Regions from separate parts of the Massilia putida genome, predicted to be linked through region 3. Evidence: predicted binding sites of a transcription regulator. Region 3 holds the regulator's gene; each other region holds the start of a gene.

Evidence for each region. The regulator sigma-54, encoded in region 3, starts transcription at its own class of promoters, with help from an activator protein. The targets are predictions, from matches to a motif close to TGGCANGNAANCTGCTTT.
Region 1: a site for sigma-54 is predicted at 3,944-3,961, ahead of BVG12_RS32160 (urease accessory protein UreD). Genes of this name have one in related genera too.
Region 2: a site for sigma-54 is predicted at 2,646-2,663, ahead of BVG12_RS25505 (ANTAR domain-containing response regulator). Genes of this name have one in related genera too.

Annotation. Positions count from the first base shown of each region.
Region 1 is NZ_CP019038.1:6,733,518-6,739,268, forward strand. It holds gene BVG12_RS32140 (SDR family oxidoreductase) at 1-178, opposite strand, end outside; gene BVG12_RS32145 (GGDEF domain-containing response regulator) at 325-1,785, shown strand; gene BVG12_RS32150 (SulP family inorganic anion transporter) at 1,782-3,452, shown strand; gene BVG12_RS32155 (hypothetical protein) at 3,544-3,705, shown strand; gene BVG12_RS32160 (urease accessory protein UreD) at 3,972-4,808, shown strand; gene BVG12_RS32165 (urease subunit gamma) at 4,818-5,120, shown strand; gene BVG12_RS32170 (urease subunit beta) at 5,128-5,445, shown strand; gene ureC (urease subunit alpha) at 5,445-5,751, shown strand, end outside.
Region 2 is NZ_CP019038.1:5,244,297-5,250,047, forward strand. It holds gene BVG12_RS25495 (S9 family peptidase) at 1-1,814, opposite strand, end outside; gene BVG12_RS34270 (hypothetical protein) at 2,034-2,204, opposite strand; gene BVG12_RS25500 (hypothetical protein) at 2,230-2,478, opposite strand; gene BVG12_RS25505 (ANTAR domain-containing response regulator) at 2,674-3,315, shown strand; gene BVG12_RS25510 (CmpA/NrtA family ABC transporter substrate-binding protein) at 3,328-4,503, shown strand; gene BVG12_RS25515 (MFS transporter) at 4,836-5,751, shown strand, end outside.
Region 3 is NZ_CP019038.1:4,519,232-4,524,982, forward strand. It holds gene lptC (LPS export ABC transporter periplasmic protein LptC) at 1-362, shown strand, start outside; gene lptA (lipopolysaccharide transport periplasmic protein LptA) at 402-980, shown strand; gene lptB (LPS export ABC transporter ATP-binding protein) at 977-1,771, shown strand; gene BVG12_RS22290 (RNA polymerase factor sigma-54) at 1,774-3,273, shown strand; gene hpf (ribosome hibernation-promoting factor, HPF/YfiA family) at 3,344-3,703, shown strand; gene BVG12_RS22300 (enoyl-CoA hydratase/isomerase family protein) at 3,931-5,016, shown strand; gene BVG12_RS22305 (Rv1443c family protein) at 5,013-5,486, shown strand; partial or broken gene BVG12_RS22310 (APH(3')-II family aminoglycoside O-phosphotransferase) at 5,483-5,751, shown strand, end outside.

The DNA.
Region 1 (5,751 bases), 2.2 Mb from region 3:
CTTCCAGGCCCGGCTTGGCCAGGTGCTGGGCGGGGAAGTCGCCGCTCGGCTGCTGGATGCCCGTCTGGGCCGCATTGCTGCCGCTGCCCTGGTCACCCTTCTGCATGCTGGCGTCATGCTGGTCCTGGCGGTTCTGGATCGCCTTCTGCTTGTTCGCTGCATCGTCCTGTGTTGCCATGGTGCTCTCTCCTTGTGCATGATTCCGCCAGTATTCCGGCGCAGGCAGGGCGCTGACGGTGCGGTTCCACACATTGCGAGCATTTGCTAGGCGTTACAGGTGCTTTGTGGCAAACTTGTTACCGTAACAAAGTATTCCAGGGGTGGATGATGGCGCAGCAGACGGATGGGGAAGCAGGGCGGACCGGGGTGTACCTGAGTCCGATGGCGCAGCGTCGGGCCGAGTTCGCGGATGCGTGCGCGTCCCTGTTCGCGCGCCTGCACCTGGCCGACAGCGCCGACGTCGCCGCCAGCCTGCTGGCGCGCGAGCAGCCGGACCTGCTCGTCATCGACCTCGACCGTTTCGAGCCGAGCATCGACGCGGATGCGCTGGGCGACCTCGTCGCCCGCCGCGCCGGCCTGCCCGTCTTGCTGCTGTGTCCCTTCGCGGCCGCGGCCTGGGTGCCGGCGCTGATGGCCAGCGGTCCCGTCGCCTATGCCGTCACGCCGCTCGACGCGGCGGCGCTGCGCGCAGCCGTGGACGCGCGCCTGATGCTCCCCGACGCGCCGCCGGACGACGCTTCCAGCCTGCGCGCCTTGCTCGGCCTGCGCGCCCGCGTGCAGGCGGCGGTCGACGGGGCGGAGGATGCGCACCAGCTGTCCGAAGCCCTGTGCGCCGCGCTGTGCGCGTGGCCGGGCGTGCTGCATGCCGGCGTGTTCCTGCGCGCAGACGACAACGATCTGCAGCTGGTTGCCCAACAGGGGCCCGACGCCCTGCTGCTCGGCGCGCTGCTGCAGCGCACGGACCGGCTGCTGCAGGTGCCGCTGCGCCATGCATTCCCCGGCCTGCTCGCGGCGGCCGGCGGCAGCGCCGTGCTGGTCGAGGCGCCGGAACAGCCGGGCGAACCGGCGCTGGCGGAAGGCTTGCGCGCGCACGGCGTCGCGATGGCGCTGGGTCTGCCGATTCCGGCCGACGGTCCCGGCGCCCCGTGCGGCGCGTTGTCGCTGCTGTTCGGCGTCGCGCGCGCCTTCTCGCTGGAAGACTGGACGACCTTGCAGGACGTGGCGGCCCTGGCCGCCCTGGGCCTGCGCCTGGCCGGCATCGTCCGGGAAAACGACCACCTGCTGGCGCGCCTGACGTATATCTCGACGACGGACGCGCTGACCGGCGTGGCGAACCGCCGTCACGGCGAAGCGTTGCTGGAACAGGAAATCAAGCGCGCCCGCCGCTACCGCGTGCCGCTCGCGCTGCTGTCGTTCGACATCGACCGTTTCAAAGCCGTCAACGACACGTACGGCTATCCCGTCGGCGACGTGGCGCTGCGCGCGGTGGCCGACACGGCCAGGGCCGTGCTGCGCGCCAGCGACATCCTCGTGCGCTCGGGCGGCGAGGAATTCCACATCATCGCGCCGCACACGAGCGCCATCGACGGCCTCAAGATGGCGGAAAAGGTGCGCGTGGCGATCGAACGGGCCGAGATCCCCGGCTGCGACCACGTGACGGTGAGCCTCGGCGTGGCCCAGCTGGGGGAGCGGGAGAGCGGCGATTCGCTGACCCAGCGCACCGATGCCGCCCTCGCGCGCGCCAAGCGGGCGGGCCGCAACTGCGTCGAACTGGCGATGCAGTGAGCGGCAGCGCGTCGACGGCGCCGCGCCTGCCCGGCTGGTTGCGGGCCTATCGCCGCACCGACCTGGCGGGCGACGTCGGCGCCGGCATCGTCGTCGCCATGATGATGATCCCGCAGGGCATGGCGTACGCCCTCGTGGCCGGCCTGCCGCCGGTGGCGGGCCTGTACGCCGGCATCGTGCCGCCGCTGCTGTACGCGCTGTTGGGCACGAGTTCCACCCAGTCCGTCGGGCCGATGGCGATCATCTCGCTGATGACGGCGTCCGCGCTGGCGCCGCTGGCATCCCCCGGCAGCGCGCTGTACGGCATGCTCGCGGCGCAGCTGGCCATGTTGTCCGGCGTCGTGCTGCTCGCGTGCGGCCTGCTGCGCGTGGGCTTCCTCGCGAACTTCTTTTCGCGTCCCGTGATGAACGGCTTCACGCTGGGCTCCGCCGTCGTGATCTCGCTGGGCCAGGTGCCGACCCTGCTCGGCGCGACGCCGCCGCACCTGCACGGCCCCAGCGCCGCGCTGGGCGTGGGGAGCGTCGCGCTGCTGCTGTTCGCCCGGCGCGCCCTGGCGCCGTTGCTGCGGCGGTTCGGCGTGCCGTGCGGCGCGGCCGACGTCGCGGCCAAGCTGGCGCCGATGGTGCTGGTCCTCGGCGGCATCGCGCTCGTCGCGCTGCTGCGCCTCGACCGCGCCGGCGTGCAGGTGACCGGCCCCGTGCCGTCCGGCCTGCCGCGCCTGGGCCTGGCGACGTCCGCCGCGCATTGGCGGGAACTCCTGAAACCCGCGCTGTTGACCAGCTTCATGAGCTTCCTGATCGCGATGTCGGGCGCGCAGGCGCTGGCCTTGAAGCGCGCGGAAAAGCTGCGCACGAACCGCGAGCTCGTGGGCCTGGGACTCGCCAACGTCGGCAGCGCGCTGTCCGGCGGCTTTCCCGTGACGGGCAGCCTGTCGCGCTCCGCCGTGAATGTCGCGGCCGGCGCCCGCACGCAACTGGCGGGCGTGATCACGGCGGCGCTGCTCGCGGGCGCGCTCGTGCTGCCGACAGGATGGCTCGCGCTGTTGCCGCTGCCCGTACTGGCCGCGACGATCATCGTCGCCGTACTGGGCATGCTGGACTGGTCGACCTTGCGCACGGCGTGGCACTACGACCGCGCCGACGCGCTGGCGCTGCTGGCGACGGCGGGCGGCGTGCTGCTGCTCGGGGTGGAGGCGGGCGTCGTGCTCGGATTGCTGCTGTCGCTGGGGACGATGATCTGGCGCGAGAGCCGGCCCCACATCGCGGTACTGGGCCGGATTCCGCACACGGAGCACTTCCGCAACATCGACCGCTATTCGGTCGAGACCGATCCCGGCGTCCTGCTGCTGCGCGTCGATGCCGGCCTATTTTTCGGCAATATCGAAGCGGTCAGCCAGCGCATCGAGGAAGAGCTGGCGGCCCACGGCGACGCCCGCCACCTCGTGCTGGTGCTGTCGGCCGTGAACGCCATCGACAGCTCGGCGCTGTTCGGGCTGCTGGAACTGAACCGGGGGTTGGCGCGGCGCGGCGTTGGCCTGCATTTGGCCGAGGTCAAGGGACCGGTGCTGGACCGCCTGCGCGCGTCGACGCTGTTGAGTGAGCTCAGCGGTCGTCTCTTTTTGAGCACAGCCAACGCCTGGGATGCTCTCGCACGGCACGGTACGTGATTGCAAGCAAATCCCAGCTGTGGCAGGATGGAACCAAGGTTTTAGAGAAAAGGTGGATATCATGCCGCGCCCCAGCATTGTCGTTATTCTGTTGTCAACCGTCGTCCTGGCCGCCCTCGGCTTCGCCGCCGCCGTCCCGGCCGGCATCGCCCTGGCGCTGACGTTCGAACTGGCCGCCTCCAAGCGCGCGGCCGACCGCGAGCGCGCCCTGCGCCCGGTCCGCATCGCCCGTCCGCTGCGCCGCCGCCGCTGATCGGCTCCGGCCGCCGTCCGCCCGCTTGACCGGTATCCGCACCGGTCGGGCCCGCGGACCTTCCTGTTTTGTTCCCTGGCCGCCACGCGCGACCGTCTCCGGTTCACCCTTCTCGTTGCCCAAATAATATCCCCCAGGCGCACCCGGAAGGCGCCGCCGCTCCCGTCGCGTCCGCACCATTCCGGTGCGTGGGGCCCGCGGTGGTGCGCCGCATCCCATCGGTACCGGGCGCGGCCACTGGCACGCATCGTGCTAACTTGTCAGGTATGCCCGATTGCACATTCCACGCCCCGACCTCCGATGCCAGCTGGCACGCCAGCCTGTCTCTTGGCTTCGCGCGCGACGGCGATTGCACGCGGCTCGTGCGGCGCGTCCACCGCGGTCCGCTGCGCGTGCAGAAGGCGCTGTATCCCGAGGGGCCGGACACTTGTCACGTGATCGTCGTGCATCCGCCCGGCGGCATCGTCGGCGGCGACCGGCTCGACATCGCGCTCGACGCCCCCGCCGGCTGCCGCGTGCTGGCCACGTCGCCCGGCGCGGCCAAGTGGTATCGCGCCAACGGCCGCACGTCGCGCCAGGACGTGCGCATCAACGCCGGCCCCGGCGCCGCCGTCGAGTGGCTGCCCCAGGACACCATTTTTTATGACGACGCCGACGTCGCCATGACCCACGACGTCGACCTGGCGGCGGGCGCCGTCTACATCGGCAGCGAGGTGCTGTGCTTCGGCCGCCGCGCGTCCGGCGAGCGTTTCCGGCGCGGCCAGGTGCGCCAGCGCACACGCATCCGCATCGACGGGCGCCCGGTGTGGTGGGAGCAGGGCGGCATCGTGCCCGCCAGCTTGGACAGCCCGCTGGGCCTGCGCGGCCGCAGCGTGTGCGCGACGCTCGTCGCCGTCGGCAAGCCCGTGCCGGCGTCGCTGCAGAACGCGCTGCGCGCGCTCGACCCCGGTCTCGCCGTCAGCCAGGTGAAGCAGGTGTTCGTGGCGCGCGTCCTCGGCGACGACAGCGAACGTGCGCGCGCGCTACTTTCGGCGGTGTGGCAGGCGCTGCGCCCCCATCTGCTCGACCGCCCGGCCGCGCCGCCGCGCATCTGGAACACGTAAAGAGAACCCATGGACCTGACCCCACGTGAAAAAGACAAGCTGCTGATCTTCACGGCCGCGCTGCTGGCCGAACGCCGCCGCGCGCGCGGCCTCAAGCTGAACTACCCGGAGGCCGTCGCGCTGATCACGGCCGCGATCATGGAAGGCGCCCGCGACGGCCGCAGCGTGGCGGAGCTGATGAGCGAAGGCACGACGGTGCTGTCGCGCGCCGACGTGATGGAAGGCGTGCCGGAGATGATCCCGGAAATCCAGGTCGAAGCCACGTTCCCGGACGGCAGCAAGCTCGTGACCGTCCATCATCCCATTCCATGAGGCGCCCATGATCCCCGGCGAATACTTTCTCGAAGACGGCGACATCGCCCTGAACGCGGGCCGGCGCACGTTGACGGTCGTCGTCGCGAACGCGGGCGACCGTCCCGTGCAGGTCGGTTCGCACTACCACTTTTACGAAGCGAACGATGCGCTGCAGTTCGAGCGCGAGGTCACGCGCGGCATGCGGCTGAACATCGCGGCCGGCACCGCCGTGCGCTTCGAGCCGGGCCAGCGGCGCACCGTCGAACTGGTCGACCTGGCGGGCGGGCGCATCGTCCATGGCTTCCAGAACCGCGTCGCGGGCCCGCTCGAAGGAGACGCTTGATGGCAGCGATCACCCGCCAGGCGTATGCCGACATGTACGGTCCGACGACGGGCGACCGCATCCGCCTCGCGGACACGGAACTCGTCATCGAGATCGAGAGGGACTACGCCATCTACGGCGAGGAAGTGAAATTCGGCGGCGGCAAAGTGATCCGCGACGGCATGGGCCAGTCGCAGCGCGTGCGCGCGGACGTGATGGACACGGTGATCACGAACGCCGTCATCGTCGACCACTGGGGCATCGTCAAGGCCGACATCGGCATCAAGGACGGCCTGATCGCCGCCATCGGCAAGGCCGGCAACCCGG
Region 2 (5,751 bases), 730 kb from region 3:
CGGTAATCCATGTCGAGGACGACGTAGCCGTTCTGCACGAGCAGATTATGAAACATCTGCTCGCGGAAGTAGGGCGTGTAGCGCTGCGTGACGTTCTGCAGATAGCCCGCGCCGTGCACGAACATCACGACCGGATATTGTTTGCCCGGTTCGAACTGCGCGGGGCGGTACAGCTTCGCCCAGATGGGCCCCGCGCCGTGCGTCGACGGGATCGTCACGAACTGCGGCTGGATCCACTCGTGCGCCTTGAATTCGGCCGTGCGGGTGTCGGTCAGCTTGACGGCGTCGCCGCCGTTCGACGGCACGGTCGCGATCTGCGGCGGCAGGTAAGGGCCGGAATAATGCACGAGCAGCCTGCGCTGGTCCGGCGACAGGCGGAAATCCTGCACGCCGGCCAGGTTGCTCACCTCGCGCGTGGCGCCGTCGCGCGCCGACACGGCGCAGACTTCGTATGCGCCCGGCGTCTTGCGGTTGCATAGCAGCCAGGCCGTCTGGCCGTCCGCCGACCAGGCCACGTCCGATGCTTCCCACTGGCCCTGCGTGAGCGCGCGCGTGCGCCCGGCGGCGTCGCGGACGTACAGGTGCGAATAACCCGTTTCCTCGGACAGATACCACAGCGTCGTGCTGTCCGGCAGCCAGCCGAATTCATTGTTGTCGTAGTTGACCCAGGCCTCGTCCGTCAGGCGGTGCACGGGTGTCAACGCGGCGCGCGGCAGGTCGACGGTGGCGATCCAGCGGTCCTTGTTGTCGACCGAGCGGAACATCACGGCCGCGTTGGCGCCGTTCTGGCTCCATGTGATCGCCTCGCCGTCGAAGCCGATCATCACCGCGCGGTTGCCCTTGAGCGGGTCGAGCTTGTGCTCCGCGCGCAGCTTGGCCAGCGGGTCGACGGCGATCCCGGGCAGGGCGTCCAGCGCCACGTCTTTCACCTCGCGCGTCGCGAGATTCACGAGCTTGAGGCCGTGGCCCACCGGCGTGTTGCGGCCCACGCGTGTGCGCTCGTCCGAGAATTCCTCGTAGCCGCTTTCCGTCACGTAGCGGGGCATCTTGCCGACGCGCCCCTTGTCCGCGTTCTTCGGGCCCGTCACGACGAGCAGCCAGCGGCCGTCCGGCGACAGCGCGCTGTTCAGGATCGCGACCTTGTCGCCCAGGTAGACCGGCGCCGGGGCGCGGGTCGGATCGGCGTGGCGCAGTGCCTCGGCGTGGGCGTGCGTCGCGTCGCGCTCGTCCTTCTGGCGTTTCAGGATGGTCGACAGGCGCAGTTGCATGTCGCGCAGCGGATCGGGTTCCGCCGCGTTCGGGTCCTTGGCGGCGCGCGGCAGGGCGACGGGGCCCAGGACGCGCTCGTTGCGATCCCAGGCGAACCAGTCGTCGCCGATGCGGAACTGCACGCCGCGCTCGTCGGCCGAGTACTGTACGGCCGCGATCGCGACGCCGTTGCTGCGCGTGATCTGCACGAGGGCGCCTGTTTTGAGGTCGCGCTCGAACAGGTCGCCGTTGCGCACGACGATGGCGCGGGTGCGGGCGCGGTTGTACAGCATTTCCGGGCTGTCCAGCTTCGCCTGGTCGGCATCAAGCACCAACGCCGCATTGCCGGCTTGCGCCGCATGCACGCGCCACGTGTCGCGCAGCGGCGAGCCGGTGCGCTTCTGTCGATAGAAGACCTGCTTGCCGTCCCAGTTCCACCACGCCGCTTCCACGGGGGTGCCGATCCAGTCGGGGTTGGCCATGGCCTGGTCGAGGGTCACGGGCGTGGAGGCGAAGGCTGGTAGCGCCAGCAGCGCGGCGAAAACGGTCAGGGCGGGAAGTCGCATCATCAGTCGGGTGGATAAATGAAGAACAAGAATGCTTTTCTTGGTGAGAATTGCAAAAAAGCATTCTAGCTCAGCCGACAATGAGGCTGGGTAGATTCGCGAGGGAAGTGGCGCGCGTGCGTAAGTACGGCGAAGTCAGACGGGAATGTTGCGGCGCACAAAAGACAACGCCCGGCCAATGCCGGGCGTGTGGAGACGTCGTGACAACCGGGAGGTGGTTTATGCGGCGGCCTTCGGTTTTGCGTACTCGCCCATCCACAGTTCGGTCGGCGCGTCGGCCAGCCACAGTTCCGTCGGGGTAGTGACCGTCGGGTTGCGGATGAACATCACGATGCGGGTGACGATGGCGGCGGCGGAGATGGCGACGGTGAGGTATTCGATTGGGGTCATGATCTTTATCCTTGCGTTTGCGTGATTAGTTCGACGATTTGCGTGCCAGGTCGGCGTTCAGGGCCGATGCGCAGAACGGACCAAGGATGACGCGGTCGGTCAGATTCTTATTGCGGGCGAAGGCGCCACTCGCGGGCTGGGCGGCGTCGTGAGCGAACCAGCCGCCGTGCGCGGTGTACAGTTCGATCGCAAAGTCGCGGATCTTGCCGAAGGCGTCGGCGAGATGGTGGCGCAGACCTTTGTCGTGCGCCTGGGTGATCGTTGCGGTGTTCATGGTCATCTCCGGTAAAAATCTGTCGTGTTGCGATGCAGTATAGGGACAACCGCGTCATAAATGAACTTTCGATTTGTGATGCTCCCCATCTGTTTTGTGAATATTTTCTGTGCGACAACTAAGCGGCTACGCACTCTTGTCATTCATCTGATAAATATCTTGAGTTCTGGCCCGGAACTTGCATACCCCAAGGGCATGAAACCGCCGTCCAAGGTCCAGCGCACCCTGCGCATCGTCGTCGTCAACACCGCGTCCAGCCACGCCGCGGACGAGGCCGCGCTCGCCGCCCAGGCGCAACGCAACACGGCGCTGCGCATCGGCCTGCTGGAATCCGGCTACGACATCGTCGCGTCGCTGCCCGCCGATATCTTCCTGCCCGAGCGGATCGCCCAGATCCAGCCGGACATGATCATCATCGACAGTGAATCGGACGCGCGCGACGTCCTCGAACACATCGTCATCGCCACGCGCGACGAGCCGCGCCCCATCGTCCTGTTTACGGACGACCAGACGCCGTCCAGCATGGACGCCGCGATCGAGGCGGGCGTCTCCGCCTACATCGTGGCCGGGCTGCACGCCGAGCGCGTGAAACCCGTGCTGGACGTGGCCTTGAAGCGCTTCAAGCGCGAACAAAAGCTGCTGGACGAGTTGTCCGACACGCGCCGCCAGCTGGCCGACCGCAAGCTGATCGAACGCGCCAAGGGCGTCCTCATGGCGCGCAACAAGCTGACGGAGGACGAGGCCTACCAGCGGCTGCGCAGCATGGCGATGAACAAGAAACTCAAGCTGGCCGACGTCGCCCAGCGCATCCTCGACGTCGAGGATCTATTAGGGTAAGCAAAGGAAACGATGGCACACGCATTCACAGCCGGCTCGGACCGACCGGAAAAGACCGTGATCAGGGCCGGCTTCATGCCTCTGACGGATTGCGCGTCGCTCGTGATGGCATCAAGGCTGGGGCTGGACGAGAAATACGGCATCAAGCTGGAACTCAGCCGCCAGCATTCGTGGTCGAGCATGCGCGACCGCCTGGTGCTGGGCGAGATCGACGCGGCCCACGCTTTATACGGCTTGCTGTACGGCGTCGAAATGGGCATCGGCACGGCGCCCGCGCGCATGGCCGTGCTGATGAATTTGTCGCGCAACGGCCAGGCCATCACCTTGTCGCGCGCACTCGCAAGCCAGGGCGTGACGGACCTGGGCACGCTGGCCGCCGCCATGCGCAAGGGCGGGCGCCGCTTCACGTTCGCGCACACGTTCCCGACCGGGAACCACGCGATGTTCCTCTATTACTGGCTGGCGGCCGGCGGCATCGATCCCGTGCGCGACGCGCAGGTGGTCACCGTCCCGCCCAGCCAGATGGCCGTGAACCTGGCGGCGGGCCACATGGACGGCTTTTGCGCGGGCGAGCCGTGGAGCGCCCGCGCCCAGCTGGACGGCAGCGGCTTCACGGTCGCGACGAGCCAGGACATCTGGCCCGACCATCCCGGCAAGGCGCTCGGCGCGACGGCCGCCTTCGTCGACGCCCATCCGCATGCATGCCGCTCGCTGATCGCGGCCGTGCTGGATGCGGGGCGCTGGCTCGACGCGTCGGCGGCGAACCGCGACGCCGCGGCCGAAATCCTGTCCAGTCCCGCCTACGTAAACGCGGACCGCCGCGCCATCGCCGCGCGCCTGCATGGCGAGTATGACAATGGCCTGGGCCGGCGCTGGATCGATCCCGATCCCGTGCGCTTTTATGACGAGGGCGAGGCCGTGTTCCCCTACCTGTCCGACGGCATGTGGTTCATGACCCAGCACCGGCGCTGGGGCCTGCTGCGCGACGACGTCGATTACGCGGCGGTGGCCGCCCGCGTGAACCGCGTGGGCCTGTACCGCGAGGCGGCCGTGCTGGCCGGCGTGCCGGCACCGTCGGGCGTGATGCGCCGCTCGGTGCTCATGGACGGCAAGGTCTGGGATGGTACGGACCCCGACGCCTATATCTCATCCTTTTCCATTCGCCGGCCCGCCCTGGCCGGTGCGTAGCGCCTCGAACGTCGTTCCCGCTGCGCGGGAACGACGCCGGGATACTTCACGTTTCGGAACGCTTCATTTATGTGCCTCATTAGCGTGCATGGTGCACTGCAATGAAGCGTCCGAGGCCGCGTAAATACGGTCTTTACCCCTGAAACCATCTGGCACGGGTCTTGCAATTACCCGGGTAAGGGATCAACGGCGATTCCCGAGTAAAACAAATGCCGGTCCAACGGAGGGCCGGCGAACAGGACAACGGCGTCCGCTGCACCACGTACCCGATCGCATCGATCGCGTCTGTGGCACGCAGCGGGCGCCTTTTCGTTTTTAAGAAGGGAACAAACATGGCCGGCAAAGCAAACAGCATCAAGCTATTCTCCTTTGATACGCCCCAGATGCGCGCGTTCCACCTGACCTGGGTGGCCTTCTTCGTCTGCTTTTACGCCTGGTTCGCCTGCGCACCGCTGATGCCGGTGATCAAGGGCGTGTTCCACCTGTCGGTCAGCCAGATCGCCGACATCAACATCGCCGCCGTCGCCATCACCATCGTCGTGCGCCTGCTCGTCGGTCCGCTGTGCGACCGCTTCGGCCCGCGCAAGACCTATACGGGTCTGCTGGCGCTGGGCGCGATCCCCGTGCTGGGCGTGGCCATGTCCCAGAGCTACGAAAGCTTCCTGCTGTTCCGCCTCGGCATCGGCGCGGTCGGTGCCAGCTTCGTGATCACCCAGTACCACACCTCGGTCATGTTCGGCCCGAAGGTCGTCGGCACCGCCAACGCGGCATCGGCCGGCTGGGGCAACAGCGGCGGCGGCGTCGCGCAAGCCACGATGCCGCTGCTGCTGGGCGCCGTGATCATGGCCGGCGTCAGCGAAACGATGGGCTGGCGCGTCGCCCTGCTGGTGCCGGGCGTGCTGATGCTGATCATGTCGGTCGTCTACTACAAGTTCACCCAGGACTGCCCGGAAGGCAACTTCGCCGAACTGCGCGCCGCAGGCGTGGCGTTCGAGGGCGGCGGCAAGGGCGGCTGGTCGAGCTTCTTCGAAGCCTGCCGCAACTACCGCGCCTGGCTGCTGTTCATCACCTACGGCGCCTGCTTCGGCATCGAACTGTTCATCCACAACGTCGCCGCCACTTATTACGTCGACCACTTCGGCCTGTCGCTGAAAGGCGCCGGCATGGCCGCCGGCAGCTTCGGCCTGCTGGCCCTGTTCGCCCGTGCCCTCGGCGGCTGGATCTCGGACAAGGCGGCCGCCCGCGGCG
Region 3 (5,751 bases):
GCCCGGCCGACAACACGGCCCTCGTCGACAAGCCCGTCGTGCAGAGCCTCACCACCGAGCATCCGCCCATGACGATGACGGCCGAGCACGCGCTCGTAAACCAGAACCAGAACCAGATCGACCTGACCGGCAACGTCGACATCCAGCGCCCCGGCAACGCGGCGTCGCAGCCGCTGCGGATCCGCACGGAAGTGCTGACCGTGCTGACGGACGACGAGATCGCCAAGACCGACCGGCCGATCCACATGACGCTCGGTAAAGCATCGGTCGACGCCGTGGGCATGGTGGCCAACAACGCCACCCAGCAGATCGAACTGGGCGGCCGCGGCGCAATCAGCTATCCGCCGCGCCAGTCGCGCTGAGCCCGCTGAAGCCAATAGGCCAATAGAGAGGACAACCGAATGAAAAAAATACTCGCCGCCGCCATCTTCCTGCTGGTGCCGCTGGCTGCTTCGGCCGAGAGGGCGGACGCGCTCAAGCCGATCAACATCCAGTACGACAAGGCCAACGTCGACCAGGTGACGCAGAACTATGTCGCCACCGGCAACGTGATCATCACGCGCGGCACCATGATCCTCAAGTCGGACCGCGCCGAGGTCAAGGAATCGCCGGACGGCTACCACACGTTCATCCTGACGGCCGAGCCGGGCAAGCTCGCGACCTTCCGCCAGAAGCGCGATGGCGGCCCCGACCTGTGGGACGAAGGCCGCGCCCAGCGCATCGAATACGACGAGCGCAACGACCTCGTCAAGCTGTTCTCGAAAGCGATGATCCGCCAGCTCGAGGGCCAGAAGGTCACGCAGGAAATGGACAGCAAATTCATCTCCTACGACAACCGCAAAGAGGTGCTGGTCGGCCGCAACGACGCCACCGGCGCCGACAAGCCGGGCAATGGCCGCGGCAGCATCACGCTGCAGCCGCACCGTGCGCCGGCGCAGGCGACCCCGGCGGCCGCCCCGGCACCGGCGGGCAAGCAATGACGGAGGCCCGCACGATGGACGTACGCACCGAGGTTCCGCCGGTCGAATGCGGCGGCAGCACGCTGGTCGTCAAGGGCCTGCAGAAGAGCTACGGCAAGCGCCTCGTGGTGCGCGACGTGTCGCTGCAGGTCGCGTGCGGCGAAGTCGTCGGCCTGCTGGGGCCGAACGGCGCGGGCAAGACGACGTCGTTCTACATGATCGTGGGCCTGGTGCCGTCGGACGCCGGCAGCATCGACATCAACGGCACCGACATCATGCGCCTGCCGATCCACCGGCGCGCGCTGCTGGGCCTGTCGTACCTGCCGCAGGAAGCGTCGGTGTTCCGCAAGCTGACGGTCGAAGAGAACATCCGCGCCGTGCTGGAATTGCAGCGCGAGAACGGCAAGCCGCTGACCAAGACGCGCATCGCCGAACGCCTCGACGAGCTGCTGACCGAGCTGCAGATCGAAAAGTTGCGCGAGAGCCCGGCCCTGTCGCTGTCGGGCGGCGAGCGCCGCCGCGTGGAGATCGCGCGCGCCCTCGCGACCAATCCGCGCTTCGTGCTGCTGGACGAACCGTTCGCCGGCGTGGATCCAATTGCCGTCATCGAGATCCAACGTATCGTGCGCTTCCTGAAGGAGCGCGGCATCGGCGTGCTGATCACGGACCATAATGTGCGCGAGACGCTCGGCATCTGCGACCGCGCCTACATCATCAACCAGGGGGCGGTGCTGGCATCCGGCCGACCCGACGACATCATCGCCAATGAATCGGTGCGCCGCGTTTACCTGGGCGAACACTTCCGAATGTAGTCATGAAACAGACGCTGCAACTCAAGACTTCACAGCACCTTGCACTGACGCCCCAACTCCAGCAATCGATCCGGCTGTTGCAGCTGTCGACTCTGGAGCTGCACCAGGAAATCGAGCAGGTCTTGAGCGAGAACCCCTTGCTCGAACGGCTCGACGATCCGCTCGACCGGTCGGTGCGCCTGCTGGCCGACGGCGCCATCAACAGCGCGCCGGCATCGACGCAGGCCGGTGAGGCGCCGGCCGCGCAGGGCTCGGGCGAGGAGGGCGGCGCGCCCGCCGAGCATGGCAATGGCGAGAACGGCGAAGCGGGTGGCGACAGCGGCGAAGGCGGCGGCAGCGAAGCCGGCGAGGACTGGGGCGAGTACGGCCGCAGCGGCAGCGGCGGCGACGATGAAGACGGCCGCCCGCAACTGGAAGCGAGTCCCGTCACGCTGCGCGAGCACCTGATGGAGCAGGTGCGCCTGACGTGCTGCGCGCCGCGCGACTGCGCGCTCGTGGAACTCGTCGTCGATGCGCTGGACGACAACGGTTATCTGGAAGAGCCGCTGGAAGACATCCACGCGCGCCTGCCGGCCGAACTGGAGATCGAGTTCGAGGAATTGCGCATGGCGCTCGCCCTCGTGCAAAGCATGGACCCGCCCGGCGTGGGTGCGCGCAGCGCGGCCGAATGCCTGGCCCTGCAGATCCGCCGCATGCCCGGCGTGCCGCTCGTCACGCGGCGCATGGCGCTCGTCATCGTCGAAAAATACCTGACGTGGTTCGCGCAGCGTGAATTCAACAAGCTCAAAAAGGCGCTCGATTGCGACGACGAAGACCTGCGCGAAGCCCAGGCCGTCATCCGCCAGTGCAACCCCCATCCGGGCGCGGCGTTCGCCTCGGATGTGTCGGACTTCGTCGTGCCCGACGTGATCGTGCGCCGCGCCAAGGACGGCTGGAGCGTGCAGCTGAATCCGGAAGTGATGCCGCGCCTGCGCGTGAACAGCCTGTACGCCTCGCTGATGAAGCAGGGGAAATCAGAAACACAGCTGGGTGCACAGTTGCAGGAAGCCAAGTGGCTCATCAAGAATATGCGGCAGCGCTTCGACACGATCCTGCGCGTGGCCCAGGCTATTGTGGATCGCCAGCGCAACTTTTTCTCGCATGGCGCAGTCGCGATGCGGCCCCTTGTTTTACGTGAGATAGCTGATACACTAGGTCTACACGAGAGCACAATTTCTCGAGTCACAACTCAGAAATATATGCTGACCCCGCACGGCATGTTCGAGTTGAAGTATTTCTTCGGGAGTCACGTTGCCACCGAAGCGGGAGGCGAAGCATCGTCGACGGCAATACGGGCCCTCATCGTACAACTGACAGGAGCAGAAGACCCCAAGAATCCCTTATCCGACAGCAAGATCGCGGAGATGCTAGGGGAACAGGGAATGGTGATCGCGCGGCGCACGGTCGCGAAGTACCGTGAGGCGCTGAAGATTCCACCCGTCAGCCTCCGCAAATCCTTGTAGCAAACTCTTGCAACAACGTTGCCATTTGCGCTTGATGCGCGCACGGCAACGCATCTTCAAAGGAGTGTGTATGAATCTCACAATCAGCGGACATCATCTCGATGTAACTCCAGCCATCCGAGAATACGTACAGAACAAGCTCGAACGCATCACCCGCCATTTCGATCAAGTGATCGATTCCCACGTCATCCTCTGCATCGACAATCTCACCGAGAAAGAAAAACGCCAGAAAGCGGAGATCAACCTGCGTGTCGCGGGCAAGATCGTCCATGTCGCCAGTGCCGCGCACGATTTATATGCCGCGATCGACATGCTGATGGACCGCCTCGACCGTCAGGTCGTCAAGTACAAGCAAATGCTCAAGGATCATGACAACGCGTGCATCAAGCGCATGTCCGAAGGAGGAGAGGAAGCTGCCGTCGCGGCGTGATACCACGCCAGCCGCAGCACCGAGGAACGAAGGGCGCATTGGCGCCCTTTTCGTTTTTATGGGCGCTACAATGTATCTCTGATTATTTCAATAACAAGGAGGAGCCTCGCAAAACCGTCGCGAGCGGCAGCAATGTTGTTTGAGAAGCGCAGCTGTACGACGAGTACAGCGAGCATCGCGGAACGACAGTGCAACGCGCAGCAGGTTTTTCGACGCGCCGAAGAGACATGACCGAACACGTACTGACGCGGATCGCCAACCGCACGGGCATCATCACCCTGGACCGACCGAAAGCGCTGAACTCGCTGTCGCTGGACATGGTCCGCGCACTCACTGCGACGCTGCTCGCCTGGCGCGAACATGCCGGCATCGACGCCGTCGTCATCGCCAGCACGAGCGAGAAAGCCTTGTGCGCCGGCGGCGACATCCGCTTCTTCCATGAGGCCGGCAAAGCCACGCCGCAGACGGGCAGTCCGCTGCTGGAAGATTTCTTCACCGAGGAATACGCGCTCAACCACCTGATCCACTTTTACCCGAAGCCGTATATCGCGCTGATGGATGGCGTGGTGATGGGCGGCGGCATGGGCATCGCCCAGGGCGGGCCGGATTGCGGCCTGCGCATCGTGACGGAGCGCTCGAAGATCGCCATGCCCGAGGTGAACATCGGCCTGTTTCCGGACGTGGGCGGCAGCCACTTCCTGTCGCATGCGCCGGGCCGCCTAGGCCACTACCTTGGCGTGACGGGCGTGACCATCGGCGCCGCGGACGCCATCTACGTCGGCCTGGCCGACGTGTTCGTACCGGCCGCCCAACTGGACGCGCTGCGCGCGCTGATCGAGTCGACGCCAGGCGCGGAACTGCCGGGCGCGATCCGCGCGTTTGCCGCGCCGTTCGCGCCCGACGCCGGCGAGCTGGCAGCGCAGCGCGAGGCGATCGACCGCCACTTCGGCGCGGACTCCGTCGCGGCCGTGATGGCATCGCTGGAAACCGATGCGAGCCCGTTCGCGCACAAGACGCTGGCCACGATGCGCCAGCGCTCGCCGCTGATGATGTCCGTGACGCGCGAGATGCTCGTGCGCGGCGCAAGCCTCGGCGTGGCCGACTGCCTGCGCATGGAACGCTCGCTCGTGCGCCGCACGTTCGAACACGGCGAGGTGCTGGAAGGCGTGCGCGCGCTCGTGATCGACAAGGACAATACGCCGCAGTGGAAACCGCCTCTGCTCGCCGACGTCACGCCGGAGATGGTGGCGTGGTTTTTCGCGCCCGTGTGGCCGGCGCACGCGCATCCGCTGCGCGATCTGCGCGATTCGTGATCGAACTGCGCTTCGAGTCCGAGCTGGCCGCCGCACCGGACACGGTGTGGCGATGGGCGACGTCGGTCGACGGCATTGCCGACGAGATGTCGCCGCTGCTGCGCATGACGTTCCCGCGCGGGATGCGTGCGCTGCCTGCGGATGCCTGCGCACCGGGCCAGCGCCTGTGCCGCAGCTGGCTTCTTTTGCTGCGCGTGCTGCCCATCGACTGGAGCGACCTGACCCTCGTCGAACTCGACCCGGGCCGGCGTTTTCTCGAACGCTCGCCGATGCTGTCGATGGCGTTCTGGCAGCACGAGCGCACGATCTCGCCGTCACCGCGCGGCGCCAGCGTGATCGACAACCTGACGTTCCGCCCGCGCCGTCCGCTCCCGCGTGCGCTCGTGCGCGCGAGCGTGGCGCTGTTCTTCCGCCATCGCCACGCGCGGTTGCGGCGGCGCTTCGGCGCTAGCCGACCGGAGACGGCATGACGCGACCACACGCACCCGCCGCCTGGACGGCACGCCTGGCCGGCTACCGCTGGACGGGCCAGGACACCGGTTGTTCGGAGGCCGACGTGTTCCGTCTCGACGCACCGGGCAAGCCCGTCCTGTTCGCGAAGACCGAATCCGCCGATCCGCTGGCGGAACTGCGCGACGAGGCGGCGCGCCTGCGCTGGCTGGCTGGCCGGCGCCGGCGTGCCGTGCGCGCCGGTGCTCGACCTGACGCAGGAGGCGGGTATGGACTGGCTGCTGC